DNA from 3 places in the Chryseobacterium sp. G0162 genome. Region 3 is predicted to be linked to each of the others. Evidence: riboswitches for the same ligand, from Rfam matches in the RefSeq annotation. Region 3 holds a riboswitch; each other region holds the start of a gene.
What was found. A riboswitch is a leader RNA that binds a small molecule or an ion and turns the genes downstream of it on or off. The one in region 3 is predicted to bind S-adenosylmethionine.

Region 1 (6,591 bases), 640 kb from region 3:
GTGCCTCAAAAGATGTTTGAAAGCCGCAGATGCCTTCTCCTTGTCTTTGAAGATGATGTTGTAAAGCAGTCATACATAAAAAGATATTATTTTTGGGACTGAATGAAATAAAGAATATCAGGTAGAACGTCCAGTTATAATTGTGATTTTTTCATCTTGCTAATTTCCATATTTTGATGATGAATCTTAATTCTGCCTGATTTTTTAATTTATCAATATGTAATTTTTAAATAATGGTATTTGATTTTAAAAACATTCATATAGGAGCGTGTATTAAGGAAAGATATGAGAGCTTGGGAATTTCAATGATTCGGGTTTGCAACTTTCTTAATATTACAGATGATGAAGTGTACGAAATGTTTATGCAAAAAAGTCTGGATACGGAAGTTCTGTTGAGATGGAGTAAGCTTTTAGAATATGATTTCTTTAGAATCTATACCCAGCATATCATCATATTTGCACCGCAAGCCAATATGGGATATAATACAGTTAGTCCCAAAAAGGGTTCTTCTCTTCCGCAGTTTCGGAAGAATGTATATACTAAAGAAGTAATAGATTTTGTTTTGGAGCTTATCAGTACCGGACAGAAAACAAAACAACAGGTAATAGAGGAATACAAGATTCCTAAAACTACACTTTATAAATGGGCTAGTAAGTATGATAAATCTTAAATAGGTTTTTCATTTTGATAGTTAGAAAATAAATGGTTGGCTCATGCACTGAAATATTAAATTAAAAACATTGAATATATGATAGAACAAGGTCCTGATTATATAAGAATTTATACCGATATCATTGCCATGAAGCATCCTCAAAAGCTTGAAATATGTGCGCCTATTTTACAAAAAAAAAGATTGACGGCATTGGATGTTCTTAAGCTTAATGAAATTGTCTTCGGATTAGAAGGAATTGAAACAGAAAAATTTAATCAAAGACATAAGTCTTATGATAAGTCTGCTATTATAAAAATTTTAAATTTTCAAAAAGACCATGGATATAATAATACTCAAATGGCGAATCAATTTAAAATGAGTAGAAATACTTTAGCAAAGTGGAAAAAAAGTTTTGAATGTAATCAATAATTTTACATTTAAAACGGTTTTTAGAGATTTTAATTTAATGGTGCTTAGGCACCATTTTTTTGATATTATGAGATGGTTTTATCATTAAATACAATTTAATGATATTTATCATATTTATTAAAATGATAATTTATTTAAGGTCTTATAGTGGTGGGTATTAATAAAATATTATAATAAATTTTGAAAAATTATCATGAAAATTTTATAAGTCTACTTGTTTTGTAGACTAAAAGTTTATAGATTTGCAACCATATTTCGATCGGCTTATAAAGAAAGATGGAGGGAACTGACCCTACGAAGTCTTGACAACCTGCGTTATGTAAGGTGTTACATTCAGCCTTTAAAGGAAAAATAAGCATTTGGTTTATCGTATTTATCGATGCCCTTTGCTGTTTTTTCAGTAAAGGGCAAAATTTTAATATATGGTAAATAAAATTGATTATGATTAATAAAAATCTATTTAATTCTAAAATTTGGATTCCACCCGTTGCTGTATTTTTCTTAGGAATTGTAAGTGTAAGCGGGCAAAATTCCAAACCGAAAAAGGATACTCTTAAAGAAAAGGAAATTGATGAAGTGGTTGTGGTGGCTTACGGAAAAGCAAAAAGAAATAGCTACACCGGTTCCGTAGCAACAATTTCCAGTGATAAAATCAATAACAGACCTGTGACCAACATTACCAAAGCATTGGAAGGACAGGTTCCCGGAATTCAGGTTACCGGTGCATCAGGACAGCCTGGAGCTACTTCTACGATCAGGATCAGAGGGGTAGGTTCGGTTAGTGCTTCCAGTGAGCCTTTATACGTTGTGGATGGGATTCCTTTTGACGGAAACATCAATGCGATCAGTCCTAATGATATAGAATCCATCAGTGTTTTAAAAGATGCTACGGCAAGTGCTTTGTATGGTTCAAGAGGAGCGAACGGAATTATTATCATTACCACAAAATCCGGTAAAAAAGGAGAAGCCAGGGTAAACCTTAACATCAGCCAGGGGTTTTCAGGCAGAGCGGTAAAAGATTATGAGCAGGTCACTACGGATCAATATTTCCAATTGTATTGGGAGGCAATGAGAAACGGATACCAATCCGGTCAGATTTCTGCACAACAGGCAGCACAGATGGCAACAGACAATATTGTATCTGGTACCGGATTATCAATTAATCCTTATGGAGCTAATTATCCAAAACCAGTGGGAACAGACGGGAAATTATTACCGGGGGCGAGAGCTTTATGGAATGATGACTGGAGAGATGTTCTTCAAAGAGTTGCTTCCAGAAATCAGGTTGATCTAGACATCAGCGGGGGAAATGAAAAAAGTAATTATTTCTTTTCATTAGGTTATCTAGATGATAAAGGAATGGCTATTGAATCTGGGTTTAAAAGATACAGTACGAGATTAAAAATAAATTCTGAAGTTAAAAAATGGTTGAATGTTGGAGCGAACTTAAGTTACACGAACAGTATTCAGCAGGCTCCAAGTTCTTCAGATTCTAAGGCGAGTAATATTATTCAGGCGGCAAGGGCAATTCCGTCTTTTTATCCTTATTATGAAAGAAATCCGGATGGATCTTATGTAGTGGATGCGGAAGGGAACAAGATTTATGATTTTGGAAGATACAGACCTACTGCGGCACTTCAGAATCAAAATTTAGCGGCAAGTTTACCATTGGATAAAAATGAAAATAAGATCGATAATTTTTCAGGGAAAGGATTTATGGAGTTTACATTTCTTCCGGAGCTGAAGTTTAGAACGAGTTTTTCTGTTGATCTTGTTAGCTTTAATGAGCATTTTTATACCAATCCGCTTCTTGGACAAGGAAAGGAGACCGGAGGATCTGTAAGAAAAGCGAATAGCAGAACACTTTCCTATACGACCAGTAATATTCTGACTTATGATAAGAGGTTTGGAAAACATCATATTAATGTATTGGGAGGTCATGAATTTTATAAATATGATTACCAAATTATTTCCGGTAGCAGACAGGGTTTCTCATTACCTAACTACTATGAGCCTGATGCAGCCTCTCTGTTAGTGGATTTTGGAGGGAATAGTGATAAATTAAGCTTGTTGAGTTTCCTTGGAAAGGTGGAGTATGATTTTGATAATAAATATTTCTTATCTGCATCTACAAGAGCTGATAGTTCTTCAAGATTTTCAAAAGATAACAGATGGGGGACATTCTGGTCTGTAGGAGGTTCATGGAAACTTTCAAATGAAGAATTTATTAAAAATCTAAATTTCTTCAATCAGTTGACATTACGTGCAAGTTATGGAGGACAGGGGAATGATAAATTATTAAGGCCCAATGGACAGAGCCTTTATTATGCTTATCAGGAATTATACAGGGACTCACCTCTAGCTGGTGAGCCTGGAAAAACGTTGGAGAAAGTAGGAACTCCTAATCTGAAATGGGAAACCAATCTTAATTTGAATGTAGGACTTGAGTTTGCCATTCTTAATAACAGAATTAAAGGAAACGTAGAATATTTTGAAAGAAAAAGTAAAGACCTCCTCTTTAATGTACCGGTTGCTCCGTCTTTAGGGATCACTGATTATCCGGCCAATATTGGAACAATAAAGAATACAGGTTTTGAATTTTCATTATTCACAACGCCTATTAAAAATACGGACTTCCAATGGAACGTGGATATTAATCTGAGCACCTTAAACAATACGGTAACTAAATTGCCTAAAGGTCCTCTTGTGGTAGGAACAACAAAACAATTGAATGAAGGGGGATCTGTATATGATTTCTTTATTCCGGAATGGGTAGGAGTAGACCCAAGTAATGGAAAACCATTGTGGAAAACCATTACAAAGGATGCTAATGGAAATCCGGTGGAAGGAACAACTTCAGAATATGCCAAGGCTACAAAAATGCTGCAAGGTTCTGCTCTGCCTAAGTTAACCGGAGGAGTCAGCACGAGCATTAATTATAAGAGTTTTGATTTTTCTGCATTACTGACATTCAAGATTGGAGGGAAGATTCTGGACACAGATTATACTTCAATCTTACACAGTGGAAACTTAGGTGGACGCGCATGGGGGACGGAAATGCTAAACAGATGGACTCCTGACAATCCTTATACAGATGTCCCGGCTTTAAGTACAAAAACGAATAACTGGACTTCGGTTTCTACAAGGTTTCTTTATTCAGGAACGTATGCAAGGCTTAAGAATGTAAGCTTAGGATATACATTACCATCGGATTATTTTGAAACAATTGGATTGAAGAAGTTCAGAATTTATGTTCAGGCAGAGAATCTTCTGACTTTCTATAAACATAAAGGAATGGATCCTGAACAGGCACTGGACGGGACCACATATTACAGATATCCGGCTATGAGAACGATTACTTTTGGTCTTCAGGCAACGTTTTAACCCTTAACATTTGAAACAATGAAACAATTAAAATATTTATCTTTTGCATTAATAGGATTATGGTCACTCACAAGTTGTGAAAGTGAGATGGATACTGCTCCTACGGATCAGGCGAATAGTGTAGAAGTTTTTAAAACAGCTGAAAGTGCAGAAACAGTAATTAACGGAACCTGGGCGAAATTCAATAATGACGGAACTACTTTTGCTAATATCGGGTATTCAACTGTATTAAGAGCAAGTGATGCTATGGGAAGCGATGTAGCTGTGTTAACCAATAAGTATGGCTTTTCATCGACCTATGATTTTACAGAAATGGTGAATAATACAGCGGCTCGTCCTTTATTTATCTGGACAATGTTATATTCCACCATCAATAATATGAATAATGTTATTGCCAAAATTGATGCAGCAGAGGGAAGCCAGGCAAAGAAAGATCAGGTAAAAGGTCAGGCAAAAGCATTGCGTGCGTTCTGTTATCTGAATATTGCCAGCTTTTATCAGTTCAGCTACCTAAAAGATAAATCGGCTTTAACGGCTCCAATCTATACAGAGCCTTCATCAACAAGTAGTGTTGCAAAGAAAAAATCCAGCCTGGAAGATATTTATACTTTGATTAAAAGTGATCTTACGGATGCTGATAACTTATTGAAGAATTATACAAGAAATAAAAAGGATAAGATCAACCGTAACGTTGTCAACGGGATTTTAGCAAGAGTTTATTTGAATACCGGAGAATGGACTAAAGCTGCTGCTGCTGCAAAAACAGCAAGAGAAGGTTTTGCATTGATGACTCCGGAAAAATATAAGGAAGGGTTCAATGATATTAATAATGGAGAATGGATCTGGGGGCATGCACAGACGCAAGAGATGTCGGATGCAAGTTATGCCTTCCATTATCTGGATGTGTCTTCATCAGGGAGTTATTATTACAGTTTCATGGCCGATCCTTATTTTAAAAAACTGTTTGATAGCAATGATATCAGATCTGAGTTATTTTCATGGGATGGACTTCCAGCAAGGGAAGGATTGTTGAGATATGCTAAATTCAAGTTTAAGTCAACACTTATTGCAGATATTGTTTATATGAGAGCGGCTGAAATGTACCTGATTGAAGCTGAGTCAGAAGCAAGAAATGGAAATCCAGCTCAGGCAGTAGCTGTTTTAAATCAATTAAGAGCAGCAAGAAATGCTAATGCTTATACAGGTTCATTAGCACAAAATGATGTGATAAATGAAGTTTTGATTGAAAGAAGAAAAGAATTATTTGGAGAAGGCTTCTCACTTTCAGATATTATCAGAACGCAGGGAACAGTGGAAAGAAAGCCATTTGTAGATGCAGGAGGAAAACCTATTAAAGTCCAGGTGACCACTTCTAACGGAATAATAAAAACAGTGGATGGTAAAGGGCATAGCGTATTTGATCTTCCGAATAAGACTCCGTTTGTTCCGAATAGTCCGTATTATTTATTCAGTATTCCGTTGAAGGAAATTGAAAATAATCCCAATTTATAATCTATAGTCCATATTAGATTTGATTTTTTAGCCACTGCTTTTGCGGTGGTTTTTTATATAAAATGGCTGTCTTAAAATAAGGCAGCCATTTATCATTGTATCAATAAAAAAGTTCTGTTTGTAATTAATTTTTATATACTTTGACAAAAGATAATACAAACATTATTTTCGCCAAAGAACCCTACTCTCCGAGGTCTCCAGCTTTGGAGAATGTTTATAAATTACTTTTATTTATTTACTCAAAGCCTTGAGACTTTGCGCAGCGGGGGAATCAGGAAGCTTTTTTATAAATTCTTTGATTTTAATGTCCTGTAGCCCATCATGTTGCATGTAATGTTCAATTTTTAATGTTTTACTATAATCTTTATGAGATATTTTATACCTTAATATATCAAAAGAAAATTTTGATAGCTCTATTCTTAATTTTTCCATTTCCAATGGATGAACCTCAGTGTCTTTTTCAAGCATCTCTGCAAAATCTAATAATTTTTTGCATATGTAATAAATTTCATCCTTAAGAAAGATAGGAGGAAATCCTAGTAAAAAATTTATTCGGGAAAGTATGATGTTTTTAAAACCATACTCTTTTATTCCGTAATAATATTCTAATTTA
Region 2 (6,591 bases), 800 kb from region 3:
ATACTTCTGAACTCCTTTGGCCTTAATCCAAGGCACTATTAAAAGCAAACCACTCTGCTCAATATCGGTATCCCAACCATCCACATTCGGATAAGCATGGTGACTTGCGATGTGTCTCTTCTTCCAGATATAGGAATTAGCTCCTATGAAATCAAAAATGTGCAACACTACTCCATTCAGCTTTTTACTTTTAAAAATATTGTTATGAGCTGCTTCATGGATCAGATTTAAATAAATTAAAACCAGAGAAATTCCCATTAAAATAAAACTCAGGATATAGACCCAATGTTTTTCTGCATTCAAAAGAGCAATAAAATATAAACCAACATAGATCAGTGGCAGAAGTATCGCTTTGATCTGAATATAGATATCTCTGTTTTCAGGAATAGCTTCTATCCGTTGGTTTACTTTCTTTCTCAATTCATTAAACAACTTGGCATCATCTGAATCTTTTAAGTAACTCGGCTTTTCCATTATATTAATTTTTGTGGTTTACTTAAAGTTAATATTTATATTCCAGCCTACATTCTTGATTTTAATTAAAAAAATCTATCTAATTACACAAATTCCTTCAATTTCCTTGGTTCATATTTTTCTACAAGCTCCGCAATCGCCTTGATATGTTCCGGAGTGGTACCGCAGCAACCTCCAATAATATTAATCAATCCTTTTTCTGCATATTCTTTGATCTGTCTCGCCATATCTTCTGGTGTTTCATCATATTTTCCAAAGGCATTCGGTAATCCGGCATTGGGGTAAGCTGAAACATAGAATTCTGAATTATGAGCCAATGTTTCCAGATAAGGAGTCAGCTGATCTGCTCCTAGAGCACAGTTAAAGCCTACACTTAATAGATTCAAATGAGAAACTGAAATTAAAAAGGCTTCAGCGGTCTGTCCGCTCAAAGTTCTTCCTGAAGCATCGGTAATGGTTCCGGAAACCATAATTGGAATTTTTATTCCTCTTTCTTCCTGAAGTTCATCGATAGCAAATAAGGCAGCCTTAGCATTTAAGGTATCAAATATGGTTTCTACCAATAGAATATCTGAACCTCCGTCTAATAAAGCTTCGCATTGCTGTTTGTAAGCGACTCTCAGTTCTTCAAAAGTAATGGCTCTGTATCCCGGATCATTCACATCAGGGCTTAGGCTTGCCGTTCTGTTGGTTGGACCTATTGACCCTGCTACAAATCTAGGTTTATCCGGAGTTTTGGCTGTGTATTCATCACAGGCTTTTCTGGCAATTTTTGCAGACTCATAATTCAGGTCATACACCAGCTCTTCCATGTGGTAATCAGCCATTGCAATGGTAGTTCCGGAGAATGTATTGGTTTCAATGATATCAGCTCCTGCTTCCAGATATTTCTTGTGTACTTCTTCAATCGCCTGTGGCTGTGTAAGGGAAAGCAGGTCATTATTTCCTTTTACCGGATGTTCCCAGTCTTTGAATCGTTCACCGCGATAGTCTTCTTCTTCAAATTTGTAGCGCTGAAGCATGGTTCCCATGGCTCCGTCCAGGACGAGTATTCGTTCTTTGAGGGCTTTGTTTAGTGATTCTATATTTGTCATGTCTTTTATAGTTGTTGAGTGAGACTGATATGGTTTGGGGTCGATAGGACTTCGTTCTATCTTTGGTTAAATCGCCCTTTTGGGGCTCTTTATGATTAGTCTAAGGCTTGTTTTAAGTCTGCGATGATATCGTCTACGTTTTCTAAACCTACTGAACAACGAACTAATCCTGCTGTAATTCCTACTTCGTTTCTTTCTTCATCTGACAATTTAGAGTGGGTTGTAGATGCCGGATGGGTTACGATCGTTCTTGTATCCCCTAAGTTCGCAGAAAGTGAACACATCTGGATCTTATCCAGGAAGTTTCTTCCGCCTTCAATTCCTCCTTTTATTTCAAAAGCAACGATATTCCCCCCTAGCTTCATCTGCTTTTTAGCTACTTCATAGTTTGGATGGGATTTCAGGAATGGATATTTTACGAGTTCTACATTAGGATGACTTTCTAAAAACTCAGCGACCTTTAATGCGTTTTCACAATGCTTTTCAACTCTGATCGCTAATGTTTCAAGGCTTTTTGATAATATCCATGCATTAAAAGGAGACAACGCAGGTCCTGTATTTCTTGCGAAAAGATAAATTTCTCTGATCAGGTCTTCTTTTCCTACTGCGATTCCTCCCAAAACTCTTCCCTGCCCGTCGATCAACTTCGTTGCAGAATGTACAACAACATCCGCACCATATTTAATAGGCTGTTGAAGATAAGGAGTTGCAAAACAGTTATCTACAATAAAAATCAGATTATGTTTTTTCGCGATTTGTCCGAAAAACTCCAGATCCAGGATTTCAATTGCAGGATTGGTAGGGGTTTCAAGATATAATATCTTTGTATTTGGTTTTATATATTGTTCTACATTCTGTGCATCTTCTGCTTTGAAATAAGTGGTTTCAATATTCCATTTCGGAAAATACTTTGTGAATAAAGTGTGAGTAGATCCGAAAACGGACTGACAACTTACAATGTGGTCTCCTGCACTTAATAAAGCTGCAAATGTAGAATAGATTGCTGCCATTCCGGTTGCAAAGGCATATCCTGCTTCTGCTCCTTCCATTTTTGCAATCTTCTCTGTAAATTCAGATACATTCGGATTGGAGAAACGGCTGTACAGATTCTTAGGCTTTTCTTCAGCAAAGCTTGCTCTCATATCTTCAGCATCCTGAAAAATAAAGCTGGAAGTAAGATATAATGGTGTGGAATGCTCGTCAAACTGAGATCTCTCCGTCTGGGTTCTTATTGCTGATGTTTCGAAATTTTCCATATAGTTTTAATTGATTTACCAATGTATCAATCTAACAGTGTAACAATGAGATTCTTCGCTTTGCTCAGAATGACAATGACAGCCATTGGTAAACTGCTACATTGTTAGATTGCTACATTAATTTATTTTGTTTCACTTAGTCTTAAAATATCACCGAATACTCCTCTGGCAGTTACCTGTGCTCCGGCTCCGGCTCCCATAATCACAATTGGATTTTCACCATAACTTTCTGTATAGATCTCAAAGATGGAATCTGATCCTTTCAATTGCCCTAATGCTGATGTTGCAGGAACAGAAATCAGTTTCACATCCAGCTCACCTTTGTCTTTCTGTAAATCGCCATGTAAATCTCCCACATATCTCAACACATGACCTGGTTCCTGATTTTCTTTAATCTTCTGATATTCTTCATCAAGCTCATCTAATCTTGTAAGAAATTCTGATTTTGAAACTTCAAGTAAGCTTTCCGGAACCAGATTTTGAATGTTGATATCTTCAAATTCATTGATTAAGTCTAGTTCTCTAGCCAAAATCAATAGCTTTCTTGCCACGTCATTTCCTGACAGGTCTTCTCTTGGATCCGGTTCTGTATATCCTTTTTCTAAAGCTTCGTTGATAATTGTGGAAAACTTATCATCTCTCAAAGAGAAATTGTTGAAAACATAGCTCAATGTTCCTGAGAAAACTCCTTTGATTCTTGTGATATTCTCTCCTGAAAGGTGTAATAATTTGATGGTATCAATTAACGGAAGACCAGCTCCTACATTTGTTTCATACAGATAACGTCTATTGTTTTTACTCAACGTATATCTTAGTTTTCTGTATTCTTCAATCGGAAGGGTGTTGAAAATTTTATTGGAAGATACCAGATCAAATCCGTTTTCTGCTAATGCATGATAGTTTTTTACAAAGTCTTTACTTGCTGTGTTGTCTACAACAATGAGGTTCTCCAATTGATTTTCATTGGAAAAATTGATTAATTCCTGAACGTCCGAAGAATGCTCTGCCGTTAAAACCTCATCAGACCAATTATTGTCAAACCCTTTTTTATTGAATGCAATTTTCTTTGAATTGGCTACTGCAACAACTTTCAGATCTACTTTTTTACGTCTTTTGATCTCTTCTGAAGACTCAAGAACCTGTTCGATTAATGTTTTCCCTACATTTCCATGGCCAATAATGGCCAGATGAACGGTCTTCGGCTTTTTGAAAATCTCAGATTCTATAATATTCCTGGTTTTTTCGTCCTGTGAAGAAGTCACCACGATATTTACTCTGTTTTCACCGGCAACCTGATTTAACAGCAATGGGAAAACGTTGTTTCTTGCGAGTTCTGCAAAAATTTTGTTAGAATCTTCTGCTACAAAACCTATAACAGAAACATTGTTGATACTGTATATTTGAGATACTTTTCCTGATTTTCTTTCTGTTTCAAATTCATCAATAAGACAAGCCACTGCTTTTTCAGCATCATTTTCGTGAACTAAAATAGAAATTCCGTTTTCTATAGCTTGCTGGGAGATTACTCCCACACTGATGCGCGCTAAAGTAAGCGCTTTAAAAATTCGTCCGTCAATTCCGATTTCCCCTAAGAAATCTTCCCCTTCAAATTTGACAATTGATCTGTTCTTCAAAAATTTTATTTCTTTAGCATTTTTCATTACTTATAAAATGTTTTTTATGATATTATTTAATTGTTGATATTCCATTAGGAAGGCGTCATGCCCATGTATAGATTGGATCTCGTGATAAGAGATATTCTCCTTTTTCTTTTTCAGTTTCTCAAAACACATTCGGATTTCAGAAGCCGGGAAGAATAAATCTGTATCTACGGAGATCATGTGCATTCGTGCTTGTATATTCTCCAGAGTAGTTTCATCAGCATTGATATTCATCAGTAAATGATTCATCAGCTTGTATGCTTGTAAACTAAACCTTTCGTTTAGCGCGTTACCATGATAAACCAGCCAGTCTTCTGATTCTAAGCGTTGCCTTTCCTGATTGTATTTGTTTTGAAATCTGTCGTTAAGTGATTCCGGAGTTCTATAGCACAACATCGCATGGATTCTTGCTTTTTGTAATGGTTCTTCTTTATCATTCAATAAAAATTTCTGAACCAGACATTGTGCATGAAGCCAATCATGTGTTCTGTAATCACAGGCAATGGGAATAAAAATTTCTGCCAGCTTTGGTTGTTTTGCTAACATTTCCCATGCAATTCCTCCTCCCAGGGAGCCTCCAATAATGGTATATAAATTTTTGATATGTAGAGCTTCTAATCCTTTCAGAAAAATATTGGCTATGTCTGAAGGCGTGAAGTCTTCATAGTCTTCAATTAAAAAATGATCGTATCCGTTTCCGGGGATATTGAAACACAGAACAGTGTACTTATTAGTATCAACGATCTGATTTTCGCCTACCAATTGTTTCCACCAGCCTTTTTCTCCGGATACATTTGAATTTCCGGTAAGGGCATGATTAATTAAAATGATTGGGGCTGTAAACAGATCTTTCCCGAAAAGCTCATAGCTCAACGAGATATTGTATTCCTTTTGGGAATGGATTTGATACGAAAGATTAATATAGTTTAGTTCTGTTTTCAATTCTATTATATATTTTAATACAATTGAAAATGCCACAGGAAATGGCTGAAAAGAACTTCAGTAAGTTATCTGTCCAAAATAATTTTGGTAGAACGTAGCACCTTCTTTGCTTGCGCAAAGGGTTGCTAAGGTTTCATAGGGTCTAATCCCTCAACCTTTCTTGATAACATTTTCAATATTTGAATGAACGAATGGTGCAAAGGTAGTTCTTTTCTTTTAAAATCAAAAAAAAAATAATTTAATATTTTAAAAAGCCCTTAAATAGAAGTCTCTCAAGGGCATATTAATTATTCTTCAGATAAAATGAATTGGAATTATTTTTCAAAAAAACTACCTTCGTATAGAAAAATGATGATATATGATCGCCGAAAAAGAAAGATTACAAGATACCAAATGGAAAAACTGGGGACCTTATGTAAGCAACCGGCAATGGGGAAATGTAAGGGAAGATTATAGCCCGGACGGAAATGCCTGGAACCATACCAATCATAATAATGCGGAAAGCTATGCCTACCGTTGGGGTGAAGAAGGTATTGCAGGAATTTCTGACGTAAAACAACTGTTCTGCTTTGCGCTTTCGTTCTGGAATAAAAAAGATAAAATCGTTAAGGAACGTTTCTTTGGTCTGAGCAATCCTCAGGGAAACCACGGAGAAGACATCAAGGAAATTTTCTATTATCTGGATAATACCCCTACTCATAGTTATATGAAAATGGTTTACAAATATCCGATCAATGAATTCCCTTATGATGAACTCGTTACAGTCAACGGAAGACGCAGCAAACAGGAACCGGAATATGAGATCTTTGATACAGGAATTTTTGATAATGATGCCTATTTTGATATTTTCATTGAATATTGTAAAGCAGATCACAACGATATTCTGGTAAGGGTAACAATATGCAACCGAAGCCAACAGGATGCCCCGATAGTGGTAGCACCAACAGCTTGGTTCAGAAATAATTGGAAATGGGGTTATAATACCTATAAAGGAGACATGAATGCCTCCGATGACGGAAGTATTACTATTGGACACGACAGTATTTCCATCAAAAAGTTTTATTCAAGAAATGGAAATGCTCAAAGTGTATTCTGCGAAAATGAAACCAACACTCCAAAGTTGTATGGAGCACCACAGACAGAAAACACTTATTTTAAAGATGG
Region 3 (6,591 bases):
TTTTCGGGCAGATTAATTATACGATTTCACCCAATCCGTTTAATGAAACAGATGCAATTACACTGACAGTTCCAGGTGATCAGATTGATGAATCGGCCTGGGGAGTAACTAATAATTCAATTTATATGTGGTCCTGGTCCTTTGATACCAATTATCAGAACAGCCAGGATTGTCCAACCAACGGAAGCTGGAACAACTCCAATGAATTGAATAAGCTTAATTACAATGTTTCAACAGATACATACACTCTAACATTAACGCCAACGGCTTTTTTCGGTAGAACAGGAATCGGAAGATTTGGATTTTTATTAAAAGATAAAACCGGATCACATCAGACTTCCCCTGATATTTTTGTGAATGTAGGGGTACTGAATTTAAATTTAACGAATCCAACTGCAAACAGCCTTACAACAGTTCCAACAGGGAATTCAATTAATATTACGGCAACAACGAACGTTAATGCTACTTTTCAGCTTAAAGCCAATGGGGTTGTAATAAATTCTACATCTACACCCTCTCAGTCTTATTCTTATAATTACACGGTATCTCAAGATGCGAATATGGAAGTAATCGCCACAGAGGGAAGCAGCTCAAAAAATGCAACATTTATTTTACAGGTTCCCCGAAATGTTGTTTCTGAAGCCATACCGGGTTGGATCAAACAGGGAATAAATTATGATCTGGCAGATCAAACGAAGATTGGGCTTGCTTTGTATGCTCCTCACAAAAGCTTTGTCCACGTGATCGGAAGTTTTAATAACTGGGTTGTGAATGATACCTATCTGATGAAAAGAGATACCGCTAATCCCGATCTTTACTGGATTGAATTAAATGGATTAACTCCACAACAAATGTATACGTTCCAATATAGGACTAATGATTTGAAAAAAGTGGCTGACCCTTATTCTCCTCAGATCTTATCATCTTATGATGACCAGTGGATTTCCTCTTCTACCTATCCGAATCTTCCGGCATTTCCGGCAGGACAGGATTTTGAGGTTTCAATATTCAAAACGGGGCAAACTCCTTACAACTGGCAGGTGACTAATTTTCAAAGACCCGCAAAAGAAGATCTTATTGTATATGAATTGTTGTTAAGAGATTTTACACAGGAAAAAAACTGGCAGTCTTTAATTAACAAAATTTCTTATTTAAAAAATCTAAAGATTAATGCCATTGAATTGCTCCCTATTATGGAATTTGAAGGAAATCTTTCCTGGGGATATAATACCTCTTTTCATTATGCTTTAGACAAAGCTTATGGAACACCTGAAAAATTCAAAGAGTTTGTTGATCTGTGTCATCAGAATGGGATTGCTGTCATTCTTGATGTTGCCTTTAATCATGCAACAGGGCGTTCTCCTTTGGTAAGACTCTGGAATATAGATCCGGATGGTGATGGTTACGGTGATGTGGCAGCTAATAATCCTTATTTCAATCAGGTTCCTAAACATTCATATAATGTGTTTAATGATTTTAACCATACCAGTCCTTCAACTCAATATTACGTTGAAAGGTGTCTTCAGCAGTGGTTAAAGGAGTATCGTATTGATGGGTTTCGTTGGGATTTGACAAAAGGCTTTACGCAAAACTGTTCTGAAAATGATGAAAACTGTACAAATGCTTATCAGCAGGATAGGGTAGATATTATGAAGAACTATGCAGACAGACAATGGGCACTGGATCCTAATTCTTATATGATATTTGAGCATTTGGGAACTGATGCAGAAGAACAACAATGGGCCAATTACAGAGTGGCAGAAGGAAAAGGAGTGATGCTTTGGAATAAACAAACAGAGCCTTATAATCAAAATACGATGGGGTATAAAGATAATAGCAATTATGACCGCATGAATCATAGTCTTCATGGTTTTACCGATATGTGTGCTGTGGGATATGGAGAAAGTCATGATGAAGAAAGGCTGATGTTTAAAAATCTCGCTTATGGAGCGATCAATGGAAGTTATAGTGTAAAGAATTTGAATACGGCTTTGGAAAGGATGAAAACATTTGGAGCTACCTTCTTTACCATTCCCGGTCCTAAGATGATCTGGCAGTTTGGAGAATTGGGCTACGAATTCAGTATCAACCGATGCACGGATGGTAGCATTAACAATGGATGCAGAACCGATGAAAAACCTGTAGCCTTCACATTAGGATATGATACTGATGCCAACAGAAAGGCAGTTTATGATACTTGGGCAAAGATTATTGATATCAGAAATACCAATCCGGTATTCAAATCAAAGACTTATACCATAGAGTCAAACAATCTTGCCAATGATCCTGATGGGCTTATCACAAGAATTTATGTATATGACAATACAATCAACGGAATGAAAAACGTAGTCGTTCTGGCAAATTATTCTACTGCTGTACAAAATGTTGTTCCTTATTTTCCTTATGCTGGCCAGTGGAAAAACCTGATGGATGATACGGTTTCAAACATCGCTTCAACAACAGCTCCTATCACTTTACAGGCTGGAGAATTCAGAATTTTTGGAAACTATGCCGGAGCTTTATCTACCTCTGATGTGAGTGCTGCAAACAAGCTATCCCTTCAGATTGCTGATAATCCGATTAAAAATGGTGTTGCAAAATTAATATTTAACAAAGCCAGAAATGGAGAAATCATGATTTTCGATAGAAGTGGTAAAAAGTTGGATTCATTTAAGTTGAATAAAGAAAATGGGACTTATGAACTAAGAGTCAATTATCCGTCGGGAATGTATCTGGTTCATCTGAAATCAGAAAACGGAATGGCTATTGAAAAAATGATCGTGAAATAAATACAAAGGCAAATTGGCAATTCAGCGAATTTGCCTTTTTTCTTGGTAGTGATTATCCGCTTTTTGCATATTTGAAAAATTAGTCTACCTTTGCACTAGATTTATCAAGAAAGGTGGAGGGATTTGGCCCAATGAAACCTTAGCAACCTACACGATTCCAAAAGTGTAAAGGTGCTAATTCCAACCCGATGGGGAGATAAGTGAAGTCAATATTTCTTATACGAATTCCATTTCTTGAAGTCTTGTGTAGCTGCAGAATCATCTGCGGAAGAATATTATTAATTGGCAAGAACAAAGATGAAAAAATTAAGCACTGCTATATTATTGCTAGGGACAATTTTAGTCGCTGCCCAGGAGCAGGAGGAAAAAGGAAAACAAATCGAAGACATTATCATCGTCGGAAACCGAAATGTTAAAAGAACAAAATTAGAGACGCCGGTTCCTGTAGATGTAATCAATATTGATAAAGTCCAAAGATCATCTCCACAAATTACGGCTCAGGACATTCTGAATTATGTGATCCCTTCATTTAATGCTGTAAGACAGTCTGCTTCTGATGGAACGGAGCATATTGATCCTGTAACACTAAGAGGAATGGGGCCGGATCAGGTGTTGGTATTGCTTAACGGGAAGAGAAGACATACGACTTCCCTGGTAAACTATCAGAATACGGTAGGAAATGGATCTGTAGGAACAGATTTAAGTACAATTCCTGTCATTGCTATTGAAAAAATTGAAGTATTAAGAGACGGTGCAGCAGCACAATACGGTTCTGATGCCATTGCAGGAGTAATTAATATTATTCTAAAAAAGAATGCAGGCGCTTCAGCAAGTTTAACCTATGGATTAAGCGGAAGAAATGATGGTGATACTTACCAGGCCGGCGTTAATTATGGAACTTCTTTGGGTAAAGATGAAGGTTTTATCAATCTTTCATTGCAGCTAAGTCACAGAGGAAAAACAACGAGAACCCAAAATCACGATCTTGATATTTTCGGAAATAATTTTGCCTACGAATTTGCAGATAATCCAGATATTGCAAGACAAAATGATGATGATGAAATAAATAAAAGAGGATTAACAAGAGACTATTTTAATTTCCAGATCGGAGATGCCCAAATCAGACAAGGGCAAGTGTTTTTCAATGCAGAATACCCTTTGAACGATAACTTTAAATTCTATTCCTTTGGTGGTTTCAGCATTAAAGAAGGAAAAGGGTATGGTTTCAGAAGACTTCCCAATGAAGATTTTAATATTGTTAAAGAAATATACCCTAACGGTTTTCAGGCAGTTCTGAATTCTCAGATCTACGATATTTCCTATGCTGTAGGTGCGAAATATAATGTTAATAATTGGCTGATAGACCTGAGTAATACCTTTGGGAGCAATACTTTCAATTATAACGTAAGCAATACCAATAATGCTTCTCTTGGGATAAAATCACCCACCCGATTTTATGCAGGAGCACACAGTTTTCTGCAAAATACCATTAATCTTGATATTTCAAAAAAGATAAAGAACTTCAATATTGCCTTTGGAGGAGAATTCAGGTTTGAACAATACCAGATTAAAGCAGGCGATGAGGCTTCTTATACCCAATATGATGTGAACGGTAATGTTGCAACACAAGGTTCTACAGTGATTGGGGCAGGAGGTTCTCAGTCTTTTATAGGTTTTTCACCGGATAATGCCTTGAAAAAAGATAGGCATTCAACAGCGGTGTATGCTGATATTTCCTATGATCTTGCTAAGAAACTGAATATTGATGCTGCTGCCAGATTTGAAAACTATTCAGATTTTGGAAGTACCCTGAACGGAAAATTGGCTGTGAGATATGAGTTTGTGAAAAATTATGCAGTAAGAGCAGCTGTAGGAACAGGATTCAGGGCGCCATCACTTCAGCAGCAGTATTTTAATAACTCTTTTGCGGATATTTCTACTTCAGGTGATGGAATTGTAAGGAAAGGAATTTTTAATAATGACAGCAAGGCAGCAGAGGTTCTCGGATTTGATAAATTAAAACAAGAAACATCTGTAAACGGAAGTGCCGGATTTACCTTACAACCTGCCAAAGGCTTATTCATTACTGTAGACGGATATATTATTAAAGTGAAAGACAGAATTGTCATTACCAGCAATATCACAGATTCCAGATTATCTGATATTTCAGTAGTAGGAGAAGGAAGTGCAGTAGAAAGCGGCAGATTCTTTGCCAACGCGATTGATACGGAAACAAAAGGAGTAGATGTAGTGGTTTCCTATGATTGGAAACTGGCAGGTGGAAACTTAAATATCAATCTTGCCGGAAACTATACAGAAACAAAAATTACAGACTTTCATTTTCCTGAACATCTGGGAACACCTCAGAATGAATTTTTTGGCCCGGATCAGATTAATATTATTGAAACTTTATCCCCAAAAACAAAAGCTTCATTAGGATTGACGTATGGAATTGGAAAATTCAATTTTCTCGTAAGAAATACCTATTTTGGTAAAGTCATAAGAGACGGATTTCCTTTCGGAGAGGTTCAGGAGTTTTCACCAAAGGTAGTTACTGATGTAAGTGTAGGGTATGATATTACAAAAAATATCAACTTTACGGTGGGAGCTAATAACGTATTTGATGTTTTCCCGGATCTTCAGATCTATAAAAATTCATATTATGGAGTGTTCAAATATGCACCGGTTCAAATGGGTACATTGGGAAGCTATTTTTTTGGAAGGCTTAATTTTAATTTTTAATGAGTAAATGAGTACTGCTTCACATCAGATTGGCTGGAAAACAGCCGCAGCCATTGTCGTTTCCAATATGATAGGGACAGGGATTTTTACAACCCTGGGATTTCAATTATCAGATATTACCAATACCTACAGTATTTTCCTGTTATGGATAATCGGAGGAATTCTGGCGCTGTTCGGAGCTTTCTGCTATGCGGAATTAGGCTCCCATTTTAAAGGAAACGGCGGTGATTTTATTTATCTTAAAGAAACGTATCATCCTTTATTTGGATACCTGATAAGTTGGATTTCCTTAATTATTGGGTTTTCTTCGCCAGTCGCATTGGCAGCTTTAGCCATGTCGAAATATCTTTCTGTATTTGATTATTCATTCGGAAATGGCTTTGCGATTGCAGCGATCTTTTTGGTAGCTATTACCTTGTCGTTCAGTTTAAAGACTTCAAGCCGGTTCCATAATTTTTTTACATTCATCAAAATTGCCTTTATCATTATATTGATAATTTTGGGTGTTGGATTATCAGGCTCTCCACAAATTGGAAACAGCCTGAATTTCAGTAATAGCTGGCAGAATGAAATGATGCTTCCTGCCTTTGCTACCTCATTGGTTTTTGTTACCTATTCCTATACCGGATGGAATTCAGCGTCTTATATTGCTGGGGAAATAAAGGATGTTCAGAAGAATCTTCCTAAATCACTGATTATAGGAACCGTTTTTGTGACGGTAAGTTATATTCTTGTGAACTATATCATGCTGAAACATGCTCCGGTAAGTCAACTGGCGGGAAAAGAAGATGTAATGGGTGAGGCTGCGGTGAATATGTTTGGGATTTCCTTCGGGAAAATTGTAAATATTTTTATCGCATTACAGCTTATTGCAACAATTAGTGGATACTTATGGGTAGGTTCAAGATTGACTCAGGCCTTTGCAAAAGATACCCGTATCTGGAAACCTCTTTCAGTAGGAAATAAAAAAGGAATTCCGGTGAGAGCGATCTTTGCTCATGCAGTTATCGCGACCATCATAATTTTAACAGGAAGCTTCAAGGAGATTTTTGTATATACC

Region 1: linked by a shared signal. The riboswitch ahead of EG344_RS09485 (SusC/RagA family TonB-linked outer membrane protein) and the one ahead of EG344_RS12385 (TonB-dependent receptor plug domain-containing protein) in region 3 are both predicted to bind S-adenosylmethionine.
Region 2: linked by a shared signal. The riboswitch ahead of EG344_RS24270 (alpha/beta fold hydrolase) and the one ahead of EG344_RS12385 (TonB-dependent receptor plug domain-containing protein) in region 3 are both predicted to bind S-adenosylmethionine.

Annotation. Positions count from the first base shown of each region.
Region 1 covers NZ_CP033922.1:2,056,268-2,062,858, reverse strand. Annotated here, with positions in the region: gene EG344_RS09495 (transposase) at 234-671, shown strand; gene EG344_RS09490 (helix-turn-helix domain-containing protein) at 750-1,082, shown strand; SAM riboswitch class I at 1,344-1,440, shown strand; gene EG344_RS09485 (SusC/RagA family TonB-linked outer membrane protein) at 1,524-4,466, shown strand; gene EG344_RS09480 (RagB/SusD family nutrient uptake outer membrane protein) at 4,485-5,978, shown strand; gene EG344_RS09475 (hypothetical protein) at 6,210-6,591, opposite strand, start outside.
Region 2 covers NZ_CP033922.1:1,902,376-1,908,966, forward strand. Annotated here, with positions in the region: gene EG344_RS08730 (fatty acid desaturase family protein) at 1-474, opposite strand, end outside; gene EG344_RS08735 (homocysteine S-methyltransferase family protein) at 558-1,568, opposite strand; gene EG344_RS08740 (O-succinylhomoserine sulfhydrylase) at 1,664-2,824, opposite strand; gene EG344_RS24265 (ACT domain-containing protein) at 2,947-4,485, opposite strand; gene EG344_RS24270 (alpha/beta fold hydrolase) at 4,489-5,427, opposite strand; SAM riboswitch class I at 5,490-5,597, opposite strand; gene EG344_RS08750 (MGH1-like glycoside hydrolase domain-containing protein) at 5,786-6,591, shown strand, end outside.
Region 3 covers NZ_CP033922.1:2,700,372-2,706,962, forward strand. Annotated here, with positions in the region: gene EG344_RS12380 (alpha-amylase family glycosyl hydrolase) at 1-2,789, shown strand, start outside; SAM riboswitch class I at 2,888-2,992, shown strand; gene EG344_RS12385 (TonB-dependent receptor plug domain-containing protein) at 3,087-5,531, shown strand; gene EG344_RS12390 (APC family permease) at 5,539-6,591, shown strand, end outside.